3 regions of the Photobacterium leiognathi genome follow, and region 1 is predicted to be linked to each of the others. Evidence: riboswitches for the same ligand, from Rfam matches in the RefSeq annotation. Region 1 holds a riboswitch; each other region holds the start of a gene.
What was found. Region 1 has a riboswitch for lysine ahead of lysC (lysine-sensitive aspartokinase 3). Riboswitches for the same ligand answer to the same signal wherever they lie in the genome.
Positions count from the first base shown of each region.

Region 2: linked by a shared signal. The riboswitch ahead of Q7674_RS12040 (Na+/H+ antiporter NhaC family protein) and the one ahead of lysC (lysine-sensitive aspartokinase 3) in region 1 are both predicted to bind lysine.
Region 3: linked by a shared signal. The riboswitch ahead of Q7674_RS15725 (Na+/H+ antiporter NhaC family protein) and the one ahead of lysC (lysine-sensitive aspartokinase 3) in region 1 are both predicted to bind lysine.

Region 1 covers NZ_CP131601.1:292,199-297,315, forward strand. Annotated here, with positions in the region: gene metH (methionine synthase) at 1-912, shown strand, start outside; gene lysC (lysine-sensitive aspartokinase 3) at 989-2,356, opposite strand; lysine riboswitch at 2,457-2,641, opposite strand; gene Q7674_RS08295 (pyridoxal-phosphate-dependent aminotransferase family protein) at 2,899-4,017, shown strand; gene Q7674_RS08300 (PglL family O-oligosaccharyltransferase) at 4,071-5,117, opposite strand, start outside.
Region 2 covers NZ_CP131601.1:1,037,717-1,042,833, forward strand. Annotated here, with positions in the region: gene minC (septum site-determining protein MinC) at 1-57, opposite strand, end outside; gene Q7674_RS12025 (YcgL domain-containing protein) at 279-557, shown strand; gene Q7674_RS12030 (lytic murein transglycosylase) at 565-1,536, shown strand; gene Q7674_RS12035 (H-NS family histone-like protein) at 1,757-2,152, opposite strand; lysine riboswitch at 2,514-2,695, shown strand; gene Q7674_RS12040 (Na+/H+ antiporter NhaC family protein) at 2,781-4,379, shown strand; gene Q7674_RS12045 (thymidine kinase) at 4,531-5,109, shown strand.
Region 3 covers NZ_CP131601.1:1,883,611-1,888,727, reverse strand. Annotated here, with positions in the region: gene Q7674_RS15730 (VOC family protein) at 1-416, opposite strand, end outside; gene Q7674_RS15725 (Na+/H+ antiporter NhaC family protein) at 533-2,113, opposite strand; lysine riboswitch at 2,199-2,373, opposite strand; partial or broken gene ccoP (cytochrome-c oxidase, cbb3-type subunit III) at 2,510-4,709, opposite strand; gene ccoO (cytochrome-c oxidase, cbb3-type subunit II) at 4,706-5,117, opposite strand, start outside.

The sequences.
Region 1 (5,117 bases):
TATACACCGCCAGTGCCTGTTAAACCGGGTATTCATATTTTCGATGACTTTGATATTGCCACGCTTCGCAATTATATCGATTGGACACCATTCTTTATGACATGGTCGTTAGTCGGGAAATATCCAAAGATCTTTGAACACGAAGAAGTGGGTGAAGAAGCGAAACGTTTATTTGCTGATGCTAATGAGTTGCTTGATCGTGTTGAGAAAGAAGGCTTATTAAAAGCGCGTGGTATGTGTGGTTTGTTCCCAGCTGCAAGTGTTGGGGATGATATCGAAGTATACACCGATGAATCACGTACCGAAGTCGCAACAGTGCTGCATAACTTGCGTCAGCAAACTGAGAAGCCAAAAGGTTTTAACTATTGTATCTCTGACTACATTGCACCAAAAGAATCGGGTAAACCTGACTGGATTGGTGCCTTTGCGGTTACAGGTGGTATTGGTGAGCGCGAATTGGCGGACGAGTATAAAGCCCAAGGTGATGACTATAATGCCATTATGATCCAAGCAGTTGCCGATCGTTTAGCAGAAGCGTTCGCTGAATACCTTCATGAGCGAGTGCGTAAAGAAATTTGGGGTTATGCAGCGGATGAAAATCTATCAAATGAAGATTTGATCCGCGAAAAGTATCAAGGTATTCGACCAGCACCGGGTTACCCTGCTTGTCCTGAACACACTGAGAAAGCACCGCTATGGGAGCTGATGAATGTGGAAGAGAATATTGGCATGTCATTAACCACCAGTTATGCCATGTACCCAGGCGCTTCGGTATCGGGTTGGTATTTCTCTCATCCTGATTCACGTTACTTTGCGGTAGCGCAGATCCAACAAGATCAGCTTGAAAGTTATGCTGATCGTAAAGGCTGGGATTTGATCGAAGCTGAAAAATGGCTTGGGCCAAATCTGTAATACCTCAATAGAGATGAATAAAAAAGGCGCTCAATGCGCCTTTTTGTTTATTTAAGATTTGTGTGTTTGGAATGGGTTATTCCAGTAAAGAGGCGTGCAATGTACGAACGACGTCTTTTGCTTCATCTTCATTGATTAAGAAACATAGATTGTGTGGACTTGCGCCGTAACAAATCATACGAAGGTTATGATCTTCTAATGCACCAAAGATATCTTTTGCAGAGCCTTTAGTATCACTCATTTGGTTACCAATGAGTGCAACCAGTGATAAGCCTTGCTCAACTTCGACACGACATAATTGGCTTAGCTCTTCGACAGCTTTAAGTGGAAGTGTTGGTGCACCGCCTCCAGTATCGGTTTGATCGAGAGTGAGTGATACACTGACTTCAGATGTGGTGATCAAATCGACTGAGATTTTGTGTTCAGCGAGAATGCGAAATACTTCGGCCAAGAAACCATAAGCGTGGAACATATTTAAGCTGGTGAGTGTCACCATCGTTTGATTGGCACGTAGTGCTAATGCCCTAAACAGTGGCGCGTCTTCTACCGATTGTCGGATCCAAGTACCACCTTGCTCTGGTGCTTTTGATGAACCGACAAATACAGGGATCTGTTGACGAACAGCTGGTACTAAGGTTGATGGATGAAGGATCTTAGCACCAAAATTTGCCATTTCAGAGGCTTCACTAAAGCTGATCTCTTTAATCGGTTGTGCTGCTGGGGTGATACGTGGATCGGTTGTGTACAGTCCCGGTACGTCGGTCCAAATTTCTAATGTTGATGCATTCACAGCTTCTGCAACAAGCGCGGCACTATAATCACTACCACCTCGGCCTAAGGTTGTTGTCACACCTTGGCTGTTTGAACCGATAAAGCCCTGCGAAACAACAATATTACCATCGAGTAATGGTAGCAATTGTGTTTCTGCTTGTTGTTTGATCTGCTCTGGCTGAGGTATCGCTTTACCAAATTGATCGTCTGTGCGCATGATTGGGCGAATATCTACACGCACAGCAGGTGCATTTTGTTCAACTAAAATTTGAGTGAAAAGATAGGTTGAAAGTAATTCACCATGACTAACGATTTGATCGGTTAGTTGAGCTGATGTTGCAATAGCCGCTTGCTCAGCAAGTGTCGCAACACTGTCAAGTAAGCTATAAATCGCATCTTGAATACTTGATGGTTGCTTAAGTTGATCAAGCACATCTTGGTGTGTTTGTGTCAGTTGCTGTAATCGTTGCTGGCGAGTACTGGCATCACTAACGCCATTGGCGAGTTCAACTAAGATATTGGTAACACCTGAACAGGCACTAATCAGCACAATTTTGGTATCTGGGTTAGCGATAACAATTTTAGCGCTGCGGCTCATTGCTGTGAAATCGGCCACGCTGGTGCCGCCGAACTTGGCGACGGTCAATGCTGAGTTAGCAATAGAGTTGTCCATTATTTCTCCCTAAATCGTAAACAAATCATAAGGTAGGCTATTTGTCCGGGAGTATTCCCGACATCCTGTCAGGAGAGCATGAGAAGTGAATTTAAAGCACTTACCCAGAAGCTCCCCACCACATTCTATTGTTGAGCGTGGTGACAGCTAGAAGGATTCAACCTTCATAGCCGATATGACTGATCCCCTAATGAGTCATACCTCGGCGTTACTCTCCCTCTCATAATGGCGCTAGGGTGGGGCCCTGTCATTATGATACCTAGGTAACGCTCCTCTTCCGTTTTTTAATATTGTGTTAGTTACATGCTGTTATTAAATAGAAAACAACACATGAGTAAAATATCGTCTCATTGAATAAGATTTGTTACCTGTTTGTCAAATGTTATGTGACAAATAATTTACATTTAAAATTAAGCGACTGTGCGTAAGGGATGCGACATCGACTCTTGCGTCAATGAAAGGGCTCTAATACTCTTAAAACGATAGCAACCCGTTCCATACAAAAAATATCTATAGGGACTGTGACTTTACGGAGCAAAATAATGACAATTACCAGTTTTATTCCGCCACATAGAACACTGATGGGGCCGGGGCCATCGGATATTTACCCGCAAGTATTACAAGCATTAAGTCGTCCAACCGTGGGACATTTAGACCCTTTGTTCATCGGTATGATGGATGAGTTAAAACAGCTTCTGCAATATGCTTTCCAAACCCAAAATCCATTCACTATTGCTGTTTCTGCGCCGGGCAGTGCAGGGATGGAAGCGTGTTTTGTTAATCTCGTTGAGCCAGGCGATAAGGTGTTAGTGTGCCGTAATGGTGTTTTTGGCGAGCGTATGCGTGAAAATGTCGAACGCTGTGGTGGTATAGCGGTTGTGGTTGATAATGAATGGGGGGCGCCAGTGTCTCCCGATCTTGTTGAGCAAGCATTACAAGATAATCCTGACATTAACATTGTGGCGTTTGTTCATGCAGAAACCTCAACTAGCGCATTGAGTGATGCGAAAACACTGGCGGAAATTGCCCGTAAACATGATTGTTTAACCATCGTTGATGCGGTGACGTCTCTCGGTGGTGTGCCATTGCTGGTGGATGAATGGCAATTAGATGCGGTCTATTCTGGTAGTCAAAAGTGTTTGTCTTGTACGCCGGGGTTATCGCCATTAACGTTTTCCCAAAAAGCGATTGATAAAATCCAGCAACGTAAAACCAAAGTGCAAAGCTGGTTTTTAGATCAAAGCTTAGTGTTAGGTTATTGGAGTGGTGAGGGCAAACGTAGTTATCACCATACCGCGCCTGTAAATAGTCTATATGCACTACATGAAGCGTTAGTACTGCTGCATAATGAAGGGTTAGAAAATGCGTGGCAGCGTCATCGTAACGCCCATGAAGAGCTTAAAGCAGGACTTGAAAAGTTAGGTATCCAATTTGTGGTAGAAGAAGCGTCACGGTTACCACAACTCAATGCTATTTATATTCCTGACGGTGTTGATGATGCAGAGGTTCGCAATGAATTGTTGCAACGCTATAACTTAGAAATCGGTGCAGGATTAGGTGCGTTGGCAGGAAAAGCGTGGCGTATCGGTTTGATGGGTTATGGTGCAAGAAGTGAAAATGTTGCGCTGTGCTTAAAAGCGCTAGAAACTACATTGAAATAATTAATTGATGAGTAAATAAAAATGGCTACCGGGTGGGTAGCCATTTTTTATGGTTATTTCGCAGCAGAAGTTGCGTTTGCTTGACTGTTTTGCTGCTCAAAATCTAAATCAGGGAACAAGAACAGCGCTTCATCTCTGATTTGAGATGCTTGCTCTTTGTTGCCGAGGGCATCGTAAGCAAGGATCAGGTTTTGATACAGTGCAGGTCTAGGCCATGTTTTCGCTTTCTCGGTTGCCCATTGAATATAGTCTTCAATCAGCGCTGGTTTATCGCTACCAATACCAAGTTGCAGTTGGGTAAGTTGTAAGTCCCAATCAAAACGGTTTTTCCACGACCATGGGTTATTGACTTTAAGTAGGTAGTCGATGTTTACAGGTCTAGTTGTTTCAAATTTGGTGAGCTGCCAGCCAGAATACAGCGTTGTTACCATAAAGCTTGAAATGAAAATAGGGGTGATCAGCGCGAAAACTTTTAATCCTAATACGTACTGTAGGGAGCGTTTATGGTATTTCGCTGTGAGATTATCAACCCAAAAAATAAGGATGATAAAGGTCAGCCAATGCACTAAAGAGTGGTAGAACGGGTACTCTAATTGTGTGTGAAATACGATAGGGAAAAATAATCCTATTAAGGCTAATTGGGTGCCATTAGGCGCTTTTCTTATTTTTACCATTACCGCAAATGCAGCAAGCAATAAGCCGATAAGTGGCATAATACCGCCTTCATCTGCCCAGAAAAGTAATTCGTTATGTGGATGATCTAAACTTGGAACACCTGCGTGTTGCGTTGGATCTTCATTGTGCCATAACGCAGTTTGCGTGATGTAAGCGGCTTCAAACTTTCCGTAGCCATAACCAGTGAGTGGTTTAGTGGTAAATATCTCATAGGCTTGTGGATATATAACTCCTCGAGCATCACTGGTTACTTCTGCCGAATTTGATTTAGGACTCCAATGCTCTGTTGAGGCGATATTCCAAGCAAGGCTCAAGCTTAATGCAATCATTAATAGCCATAAGCGTTGTACTTGTTTGGCGGCAAAGCGACGTAAATACGGCAGCATGAGTGCTACGCCAATAATTGCACCTAACCAATCGGTACG
Region 2 (5,117 bases), 750 kb from region 1:
TAAATGAAGTGCAGAGAGCGTGAACGAGCTCCCTTTAAGTTCAGCTGTCTTGGTCATGGGCGTTATTATGGTTAGTGATTAAATTAACCACTCTTGTTGATTATCACAAAGGTAGTAGCATGGTATATTCCCTAGCAGTTAGGGGCAAGTTATCCTTGCTTTGACGTTGGAATTTCAGACAAAAGTCTCATCCTTTATGGTGAAAAATAAACCAATAGGGAATGATGCGTTAAAATTGTGGTCTGAAAGAGGAAGCTTTAACAAATAGGCGAATTGAGATGTTGTGTGCAATCTATAAAAGCTTAAAAAAAGATAACACTTATTTATATATTAATAAGAAAGATGATTTCTCAGATGTACCTGAAGCATTAATGACTACATTTGGTAAACCACAATTTGTTATGGTGTTAAAGCTTGATGGTAGAAAGTTAGCATTGGCCGATGTTGAAAAAGTGAAAGAGGCATTAAATACGGTTGGATTTTATCTTCAAGTTCCACCGCCAGTGACTAACTTATTGGATCAATATAAAGCCGACAAAGCTAGCAGAGTTAATTAAGGTTATTATGCATAAGCGTTTAATATCGGCCGTTGTGGCCTTAGGATTAGGGATTTCCTCAACAGCTTTTGCTGCTGATGAAGGATTTAACGCATACATAAATAAATTAAAAGCTGAAGCACGTTCAAAAGGTATATCTGAACCTATTTTAGATTCTGCTTTTGATGGTATTACTTTTACGCACCGCGCAGTAAAAGCAGACAAGAATCAGCCTGAAAAAAAATTAACTTTAGATCAATATATTCCACGTGCTGTGCCTGATTGGAAAGTAAAACAAGCACGTCGTTTATATCATGAGAATAAAGAGACCTTAGATCGCATTGGTAAAAAATATGGTGTTCAGCCTCGCTTTATTGTTGCGTTGTGGGGTGTTGAAAGTAACTTTGGTAAATTACAAGGTAATTACCATGTTGTGGAAGCATTAACGACATTGGCTTATGAAGGTCGTCGTGAAGAGTTATTCCGTAAACAAGTTATGGCGGCATTACAAATTCTTCAAGAAGGTCACATTACTATTGATGAGATGAGAGGTTCGTGGGCTGGCGCAATGGGTCAGTGTCAATTTATGCCAACCTCTTATTTAACTTTCGCTGTTGATGGAAATAATGACGGTAAAGCGGATATCTGGAATACAAAAGCAGATGTATTTGCTTCTGCTGCGAATTACCTGAAGAAGTCTGGCTGGAATGATAAATATACTTGGGGACGCCAAGTGCAAATCCCATCATCATTATCTGACAGTTTAAAAGGTACTGATGCGGATAAAGGAAAAACGCTAGCACAGTGGCAAGCATTAGGGGTTCGTACCTTATCGGGTGCTAACTTACCACAAGAAGACATTGAAGCGTGGTTAGTTCAACCTGATGATAATCATGGTCGTGCGTATCTTGTTTACGGTAATTACCAAACGCTAATGAAATGGAACCGATCTCACTATTTTGCATTAGCAGTAAGCCATTTAGCAGATAAGATTTATTGATCTAAGTTAATTTCATTGTCATGTTAAATGTATTAAAAGCCAGGCATGTTTGTCTGGCTTTTTTATTGTTGATGTTGGTTTGGGTATTAAAATGGAAAATAAGGGAAAGGTAACTTATACCTTTAGACTATTTATATTTGGGGAGGCGAGATATAGATGCTTTTAACAAGTATAAAAAAAGCCCAACGAGGTTGGGCTTTTCAGTAATGCTTTTAGCGAATTAGATTTCGAAATCTTCTAAAGATTTACCTTCATCTAGTGCTTTCTTAAGTGCGCTTGGCGTACGACCTTGGCCTGTCCATGTTTTTTCTTCACCGTTTTCGTCGATGAACTTATATTTAGCAGGACGTGCAGCACGTTTTGCTTTTGGTGCTTTAGAAAGGCTAGCTAATAATTCTTCTGGGTCGATGCCATCAGCTAATAGCATTTCACGGTATTGAGCTAGTTTTTCATTACGCTCATTTTCTTTAGCTTGTTCTGCAGCTTCAGCTTCAGCACGTTCTTGAACAACGGTAGTTAATTTCTCAAGTGCTTCTTCTAGTTGCTCTAGAGTATATTCACGAGAAAGCGCACGAAGACTACGAAGGTTTAAAAGTGCTTTCATTGCATCAGACATTTTTATATTTCCTGTTATTTTTAACTAACTGTAAATAATAATAGCAGTGTCGAATCATTTATTACAATAGTAATACTTTTATTCTTTATGTCAAAACACTTTAATCGTTATTTCCCTTAATAGTTAATTAAAACAACAATCCTATTTATAAATAAAAGAATAGAGTGAAAAAGATAAATTGCTCGTTAAATAGTTACAAAATGAAACAGCTCATGCGCTTTAGTTCATAATATTTCATCTTCGTTGCTATAATTGAATAAAATTTATTTATGAAAGCAATGTTATTCATTGTGAGATGTTAAAACTTTTCTGTGATGTTGTTGCAAATGATGAAACATTACGTAGAATGTTCGCATCCTTATTGTAAGGTAGAGGTGCATTATCTAACAGTAATTAGCAAGAGGGTGAAACCGATGAGGGTTAATGAAAGGAGCTAATGCCGAAGTAAGCGTGACATCGAATCATCTTACTGGGGTTGCATTGAATAAGTGTAACACTGCCATAGTGTATACATCATATTAACTATGGAGCGCTACTGTGACGAAGGGAGCTTTAAGAGGCTCTTCATATATGGTGATAGCCATCTCCTACAGTAGATCTCCCACCTAATTCGGTTGTCGTTGAGATCATGAATTTAGTCGATTATTCCCATTCATTAGTATCAATCATTCCTCCTGTAGTTGCGCTGGTGCTCGCGATACTTTCTCGTCGCGTGTTACTTTCACTTGGCGCAGGTATATTATTAGGGGCTCTTTATTTAAATGATTTTTCATTTAATCATTCTGCTTCTTATTTAGGAGGAACAATAAAAGGCTTATTCATTTCTGATGGTGGGGTAAACACCTGGAACATGAGTATTGTATTATTCCTCATTATATTAGGGATGATGACAGCACTGTTAACCTTGTCCGGTGGTACACGTGCGTTTGCAGAATGGGCACAAACAAAAATCAAAAGTAAACGTGGTGCCAAGTTACTAGCTGCTTTTTTAGGCGTGTTTATTTTTGTTGATGATTACTTTAATAGCTTAGCGGTCGGTTCTATTTCACGACCAGTAACCGATCGTTTTTATATCTCACGCTCTAAGCTTGCTTATATATTAGATTCAACGGCAGCGCCGATGTGTGTATTGATGCCAGCATCAAGCTGGGGTGCTTATATTATTACTTTAATTGGTGGCATTTTAGTTACCCACGGAGTAACTGAGTACACGCCACTAAGTGCATTCTTAACGCTAGCGCCAATGAACTTCTATGCGATCTTTGCTTTAGCTATGGTGTTTGTTGTGTCTTGGTTCCAGTGGGATATTGGACCAATGAAAAAGCATGAGATGGCCGCCATGCATGGTCGTGGCTTTGATGAGGGCGGTGATGTTGATGAGCAAGCAAAAGATCTCACCGAAGAATTAGAAATAACGGAGAGTGAGAAAGGTAAAGTCGGCGATTTAGTGTGGCCTATTATTATTCTGATTGCCGCTACTTTCTTCTTTATGATTTTCACAGGCTATCAAGCACTTGCAGCAGACGGTAAATCTTTTGCTATTCTTGGCGCATTTGAAAATACTGATGTGGGTAAATCACTTTGTTTAGGTGGTTTATTTGGTCTTGTTGCTGCGATTATTCCAGTGTTCCGTCAGCGTATTGTGTTTAAAGAAATTGCTCGAACATTATGGATTGGTGCTAAATCCATGTTCGGAGCGATTTTAATTTTATTATTTGCTTGGGCGATCGGTAGCGTTATTGGTGATATGAATACAGGTCGTTATTTATCGACCTTAGTTCAAGGCAATATTAGCCCAATGTTATTACCTATGATCCTATTTATCTTATCGGGTGCAATGGCATTCTCGACAGGAACATCATGGGGTACGTTTGGTATCATGTTACCGATTGCAGGGGATTTAGCTGGCGCTACAGATATTGCGTTAATGCTACCAATGTTAGCAGGCGTATTAGCAGGCTCCGTATTTGGTGATCACTGTTCGCCGATTTCAGATACCACCATTTTGTCGTCAACAGGGGCACGTTGTCACCACATTGATCACGTAGCAACGCAATTGCCATATGCGATGTCGGTTGCTTTTGTCTCTATGATTGGCTATTTGGTATTGGGGATGACCGATTCATTACCTGTTGCGTTTATTGCAGCGATTACTACATTCATTATGGTATGTGTGTTCTTTGCGTGGTTGTCTCGTCGAACCTATCAACCAATAGTGAAAAGCTGATTTTTAATACGATGTAGTGAAAGCCCATACAATGTTATGGGCTTTTTTGTAACTAATGTGTAGTTGTTAAGTCTATCACTTTTCATTATGAGTGAATTTCTGTAGCATCGGCGCAGTTTTTTTAAAGCAATCGTATTACTAGGGAATTCTCATGGCCCAGATGTATTTCTATTACTCTGCAATGAATGCAGGGAAATCGACCACATTATTGCAATCTTCGTTTAATTACCGTGAAAGAGGCATGACGCCGCTTATTTTCACCGCTGCTATCGATAACCGTTATGGTGTGGGTAAAGTGACTTCTCGTATTGGTTTAGAAGAAGAAGCTGAGCTATTTAATTTAGAAGATGATTTATTCGAGCGAGTAAAAGCATTATCGAATAAAGGTAAAATTGACTGTGTATTAATTGATGAGTGCCAGTTCTTATCTAAAGCGCAGGTTTATCAATTAACGGAAGTGGTCGATAAACTCGATATTCCAGTTTTATGTTACGGCTTACGTACAGACTTCTTAGGGGAGCTTTTTGAAGGTAGTCGTTACTTATTATCGTGGGCTGATAAGTTAGTTGAACTAAAAACAATTTGTCACTGTGGTCGCAAGGCAAACATGGTGATCCGTCAAGATGAAACCGGTCGTGCTATTGCTGATGGTGATCAAGTTGAAATTGGTGGTAACGATCGTTATGTATCTGTATGCCGATTACATTATAAAGAAGCATTAGGTCGTTAATTATTTAA
Region 3 (5,117 bases), 1.6 Mb from region 1:
GATGCCCAAGGCTCTTGCGCTTCAAGTGCATCACCTTTTTGCAGTAATTCAATAGAAATACCATCAGGTGAGCGAACGAATGCCATGTGTCCATCACGTGGTAGGCGATTGATAACAACCCCGTTATCTTGTAGGCGCGCACATAACTCGTAAATGTTCTCAACTGTAAACGCTAAGTGTCCAAAATTACGACCGCCAGTGTACTCTTCAGGATCCCAATTGTAAGTCAGTTCAAGCAACGGTGATTTGGTCTCTTTTGCTGCTTCCGCTTGGCTTGGTGCTGCAAGGAACACAAGGGTAAAGCGTCCACGCTCACTTTCTTTACGGTTAACTTCAACCAATCCTAACTTATTACAGTAAAAGTCCAGTGATGCATCTAGGTTGCTCACGCGGATCATTGTGTGTAAGTATTCCATGTTTCTTTCCTAAATTTGATGTAAAAAATCCCCGTTGTTTAACCCTAAGCATAAAGCAATTACAGGATAAAACGAACGGGGAGTTATCTCATTTATTATGAATTTAGACAGTTAGCTTATGCTGTTACCGCTTGTTGGTATTTTCTGTGACGACGAAGGTGGATAGTACAACATGCTAGGAACCATAGTGCACTTACGCCGATACCAGCGATAGTTGACGACATAATACCCATGGTTAAGTAACCTAATAATGCACCGAATGCCACTGTTACAGCGTAAGGAAGCTGAGTCATCACGTGATCCATGTGGTGGCTACCAGCACCAGTTGCCGACAGAATACTTGTGCTTGAAATTGGTGAGCTGTGGTCGCCAAATACAGAGCCAGCAAGTACCGCAGAAAGCATAGGCATTAGTAGGTGAGCATCACTTGCTACCGCCATATCACCCGCTAGTGGCAACATGATACCGAACGTACCCCAGCTTGTACCTGTCGCGAAAGACATTGCGCAAGATAGAACGAATACTAATGCAGGTAGTAGTTCAGTAGGGAAGCCACCTTTCGTTAATGAAGCTAGGTACAGACCAGTTTTCATGTCACTTACTACAGTACCGATAGTCCATGCGAACATTAGGATAACGATCGCAGGCATCATTGCTTGAATACCTTGTGGTGCTGCTGTTAGCCATGTTTTTAGTGATAGCTTTAAGCGAAGTGCTAATACCATTGAAACAGCAAGGCTACATAGTGAGGCGTTGACCAGTGATGAACCTAAATCAGTGTGTTCAAGTGATTTAATTAGGCTAAATGCTTCACCGCGAGAGGCTAGAACGTCTGCACCGCTGATCACCATAAAGATAACACTTGATACTGTTAACGTTAGGATCGGCAGTACCATGTCGATCATCGTGCCTTTGCCTGAAGATTCTGTTGTGATCTCTAGACCTTTAGGGTGACCTTTTGATTCGTCCCATAGTTTACCTTCTTCTGCCCATGCTTCGTGTTGACGCATTGGACCAATGTTTAGTTGGAAGAAGATAACCACGATAACCATAAGCAGTGTGAACACCGCGTATAGGTTCATTGGGATCATTTGAACGAATAATGAAATCGCGCTGATATCAGTAATATGGTTCGTTGCTAGGATACCGCCAAGGATTGCAATAATGTATGCGCCCCAAGATGAAATAGGTGTAATGACACAAACAGGCGCTGCAGTTGAGTCCAGTAGGTATGCCAGTTTCGCACGTGAAATGTTGAAACGGTCAGTCACAGGACGACAAATAGGACCTACAGACAAGCTGTGGAAGAAGTCATCAATAAAGAAAGCAAAAACCATTAGGCTTGTTAGCATGTTTGCACTGCGGCGATCTTTACAACGGCGGTAACCCCATTCAGCAAATGCACGGGTTGCACCTGTTGCTGTCATTAGGCTGATCAAACCGCCTAGTAACAACATGAAGATGATCATATTCACGTTGCCACTATTTACCGCACCGTCAGACCAAATAAGACCAACGACTTGATGAACAATGTATTTTAGCGCAGCTAAAGGGTTGTAATCATTAAGAAGGATTGCGCCAGCAACAATGCCAAGACCAAGTGATAGCAATACGCGACGAGTGGCGATAGCTAAAATAACAGCAAGTAATGCCGGAACGACTGATAAAAGGGAGTCAGAATATTGAACTAGATTCATGGATCTCTTAAACACCTATATTAGGTGGAGATCTACCGAAAGGATAGAGAAACAGATTTCTGTAGAAAAAATACTTCGTCGTATCCCTTAGGGTAGCGCTCCATAGACTACGTAAACTATGGCAGTTCTGCACTTATTTAATGCAGACCCAGCCACTGTTGATGACACAACAATGACTTCGGCGCCGACTCCTTTCCCCAGACTTCTTAGGTGTCACCCTCCATCTGGATACTAATAGGCAGCGCGCCTCTACTCAAAGGATTGAAATTTGATGATACTTATAAATTTTACAGAGGCAATATAAAACAGTGAAAAATTGCATAAAAATTGTAAAAGTTATTACTGTTGATGGAATGTTAAGCAGATAATGAAACTGTACACTGTTTAGATATCCGCTTATTCCGTAAAACTATTTGGCTCATTAGCTTCTGGTAGTGTCATGCTGTGAATATTTCCAGCGTAACCACCTTCAACTAATGCCTTACGCACATCAGAAACTTCTTGCGGGGTAACTGGCACTGTACGATCACCTAATTTCGCACGAACAAAGCTGATCAGTTTTGCCAAGTTAGCGTCACTGATCACTGAGTTAAAGCTACTCATTGGCATGAAATTGGTGTCTTGCTCCATAAAGTTTGGCGATAAACCACGAATAGTAACGGCAATAGTATCGTAAGGATCACTGTGCATAATTATCCCGTTATTAAGCAGTGTAGGGGCGATACCTTTTCGGCCTTTCCCGTCTTTACCATGACATGCACCACAGGTTTGAACATACAAACCATAGAGTTTGGCTTCGTTTTCAGGATCGTCGCTACTTAACGGTTTTAGCTCAACGGTTTGAATATCAACATCGGCTGGCACTAAATCACCAAACCCTGGAGGGTTAAGCTGAGGAACCGAGCTATCTAACTCGTTATATTTATCACCAGTGATCAAGTATTCCGCAATGGCTGCGACGTCTTTCTCTGTTAAGAAGCGAGTACTGTTTTGTACCACTTCCGCCATACCACCAAATGCGGTTCCTTTATCGGAATGACCCGTTTTTAAAAAATCCGTTAAAGTTTTCACATCCCAACGGTCTTGATAAAGCTCTGTTGCAGTAATATCAGGAGCTTTCCAACCATCAATTAAATTACCTTGGAATAGCTCTTTTTCGATCAAGGCTTGCGCTACGTTACGTGGTGTATGACATTCCGAACAGTGACCTAATCCCATGGTGAGGTATTTACCACGCTTCCATTGCTCGGTCATATCATCGGGGTATTCCAGTGGTGCAGTGTTTAAGAAAGCAATATTCCAGCCTAATAGCCCCAAACGAATGTTACTTGGAAACATCATCTTATTCTCTTGATTACGGGTGTTTACAAAGTTAAGCGATTGCATATACGCCCATAACGCTTGAGTATCTTCATCGGTGACATATTGATAAGACGAGTAAGGCATTGCAGGGTATAAATAACCGTGTTTCCCTTTTCCTTTGTGTAGTGCGTCGTAAAACTCCTCATAGGTGTAATCACCAATACCATAGGTAGGGTGAGCTGAAATATTGGTTGAATAAAGCGTACCAAACGGAGTTAAGAAACCTAAACCACCACCAAAAGGTTCACCACCTTCACCTGTATGGCAAGCAATACAGTCACCTGCGTAGGCTAGATACTGTCCTTTACTGACCATATCTTGATCGAGCTCTGCAAGTTTGTTTTGTTGCTCATTACCTTGATGACGTATATAAGCCCCTAGAGCTTGAATTTCATCATCAGTGAGTTGGTTTTCAAAAGCGGGCATAACGTTATTTAAGCCATATGTGACGGTGGCATTAATGCCTTCAATACTGCCGTCATGAAGCCAAATATTATCGGTGAGATTCGGCGCACCTAAAGCTTGATTACCTTTTGCATCACTGCCATGACAAGCGGTACAGTTTGCATCAAATACGGTTTTACCGAGTTCAAGGTTAATAGTAGGCTCAGCAATAATGCGATTTTTTTCAAGTGAAGCGACATAAGAGGAAACATGCTCAATTTCTTCTTCGGTTAGAATATCTTTCCAACCTAGCCATGACACCATTACGGCCGTGAACAATGGAATGATGGATCGCTTCGTCACTGCCGCCATATAGCCAAACTGTATCGCTTAAATTGGGAAAATGTAGTTGTCCTTGGGCTTGATTTAAATGACAGGCGGCGCAATGGGTTTGAAATAAAGCGAGGCCAGCATTGACGATTTCAGGGGATTTACTCAAATCTTTATAACTTAAGTTATCTCCACCCAGTTGAGCGATTTGTGCCTGCAGTGAAGTCGGAGCGGTAGATTCTGCTTCGCTGGTAGACTGCCATTTCATTAATCCTTGCCAATTTCCCATGCCGGGATAAAGCACTAAGAAAACCGCAGCAATAATGAACGCAGCAAGATAGGATAAAAGCAGCAGACTGGGTACAGCCGCGTCGTTTTCATCTATCCCATCAAAGCTCTCAACAGTTCGGTTTGCATTGGCTGAGTGGTTCTTTTTCCAATACACCACAACGACTGCAGTCATGAACGCTAAAAAAATCAGCGTTAAGATTATGACCCAACTACTCCAAAAAGCACTCATGGTCGTACTCCTTGATCTTGTCCCAAGCTTTGCAAGTAGGCGATTAATGCTTGTGCTTTGGTTTTACCTTTCACCTCTAATCTCGCTTGGCGAATTTCTTTGTCACTATAGGGCACACCTAAAGTGCGTAGGGCTGTGAGCTTAGCTTCAATGTCTTCACCATCTAATACTTGCTCAAATAACCACGGATAAGACGGCATGATCGATGTTGGTACTACATCACGAGGATTACGCAGATGAATAATATGCCATTGATCTGAATATTTACGCCCAAGATTGGTTAAATCTGGCCCTGTTCGTTTTGAACCCCAAAGATTTGGATGCTCGTATATATCATCACTCTCTCGGTTGTATCTGCCATAACGTTTTATCTCAGCATTAAGCGGACGAACCATCATTGAGTGGCAA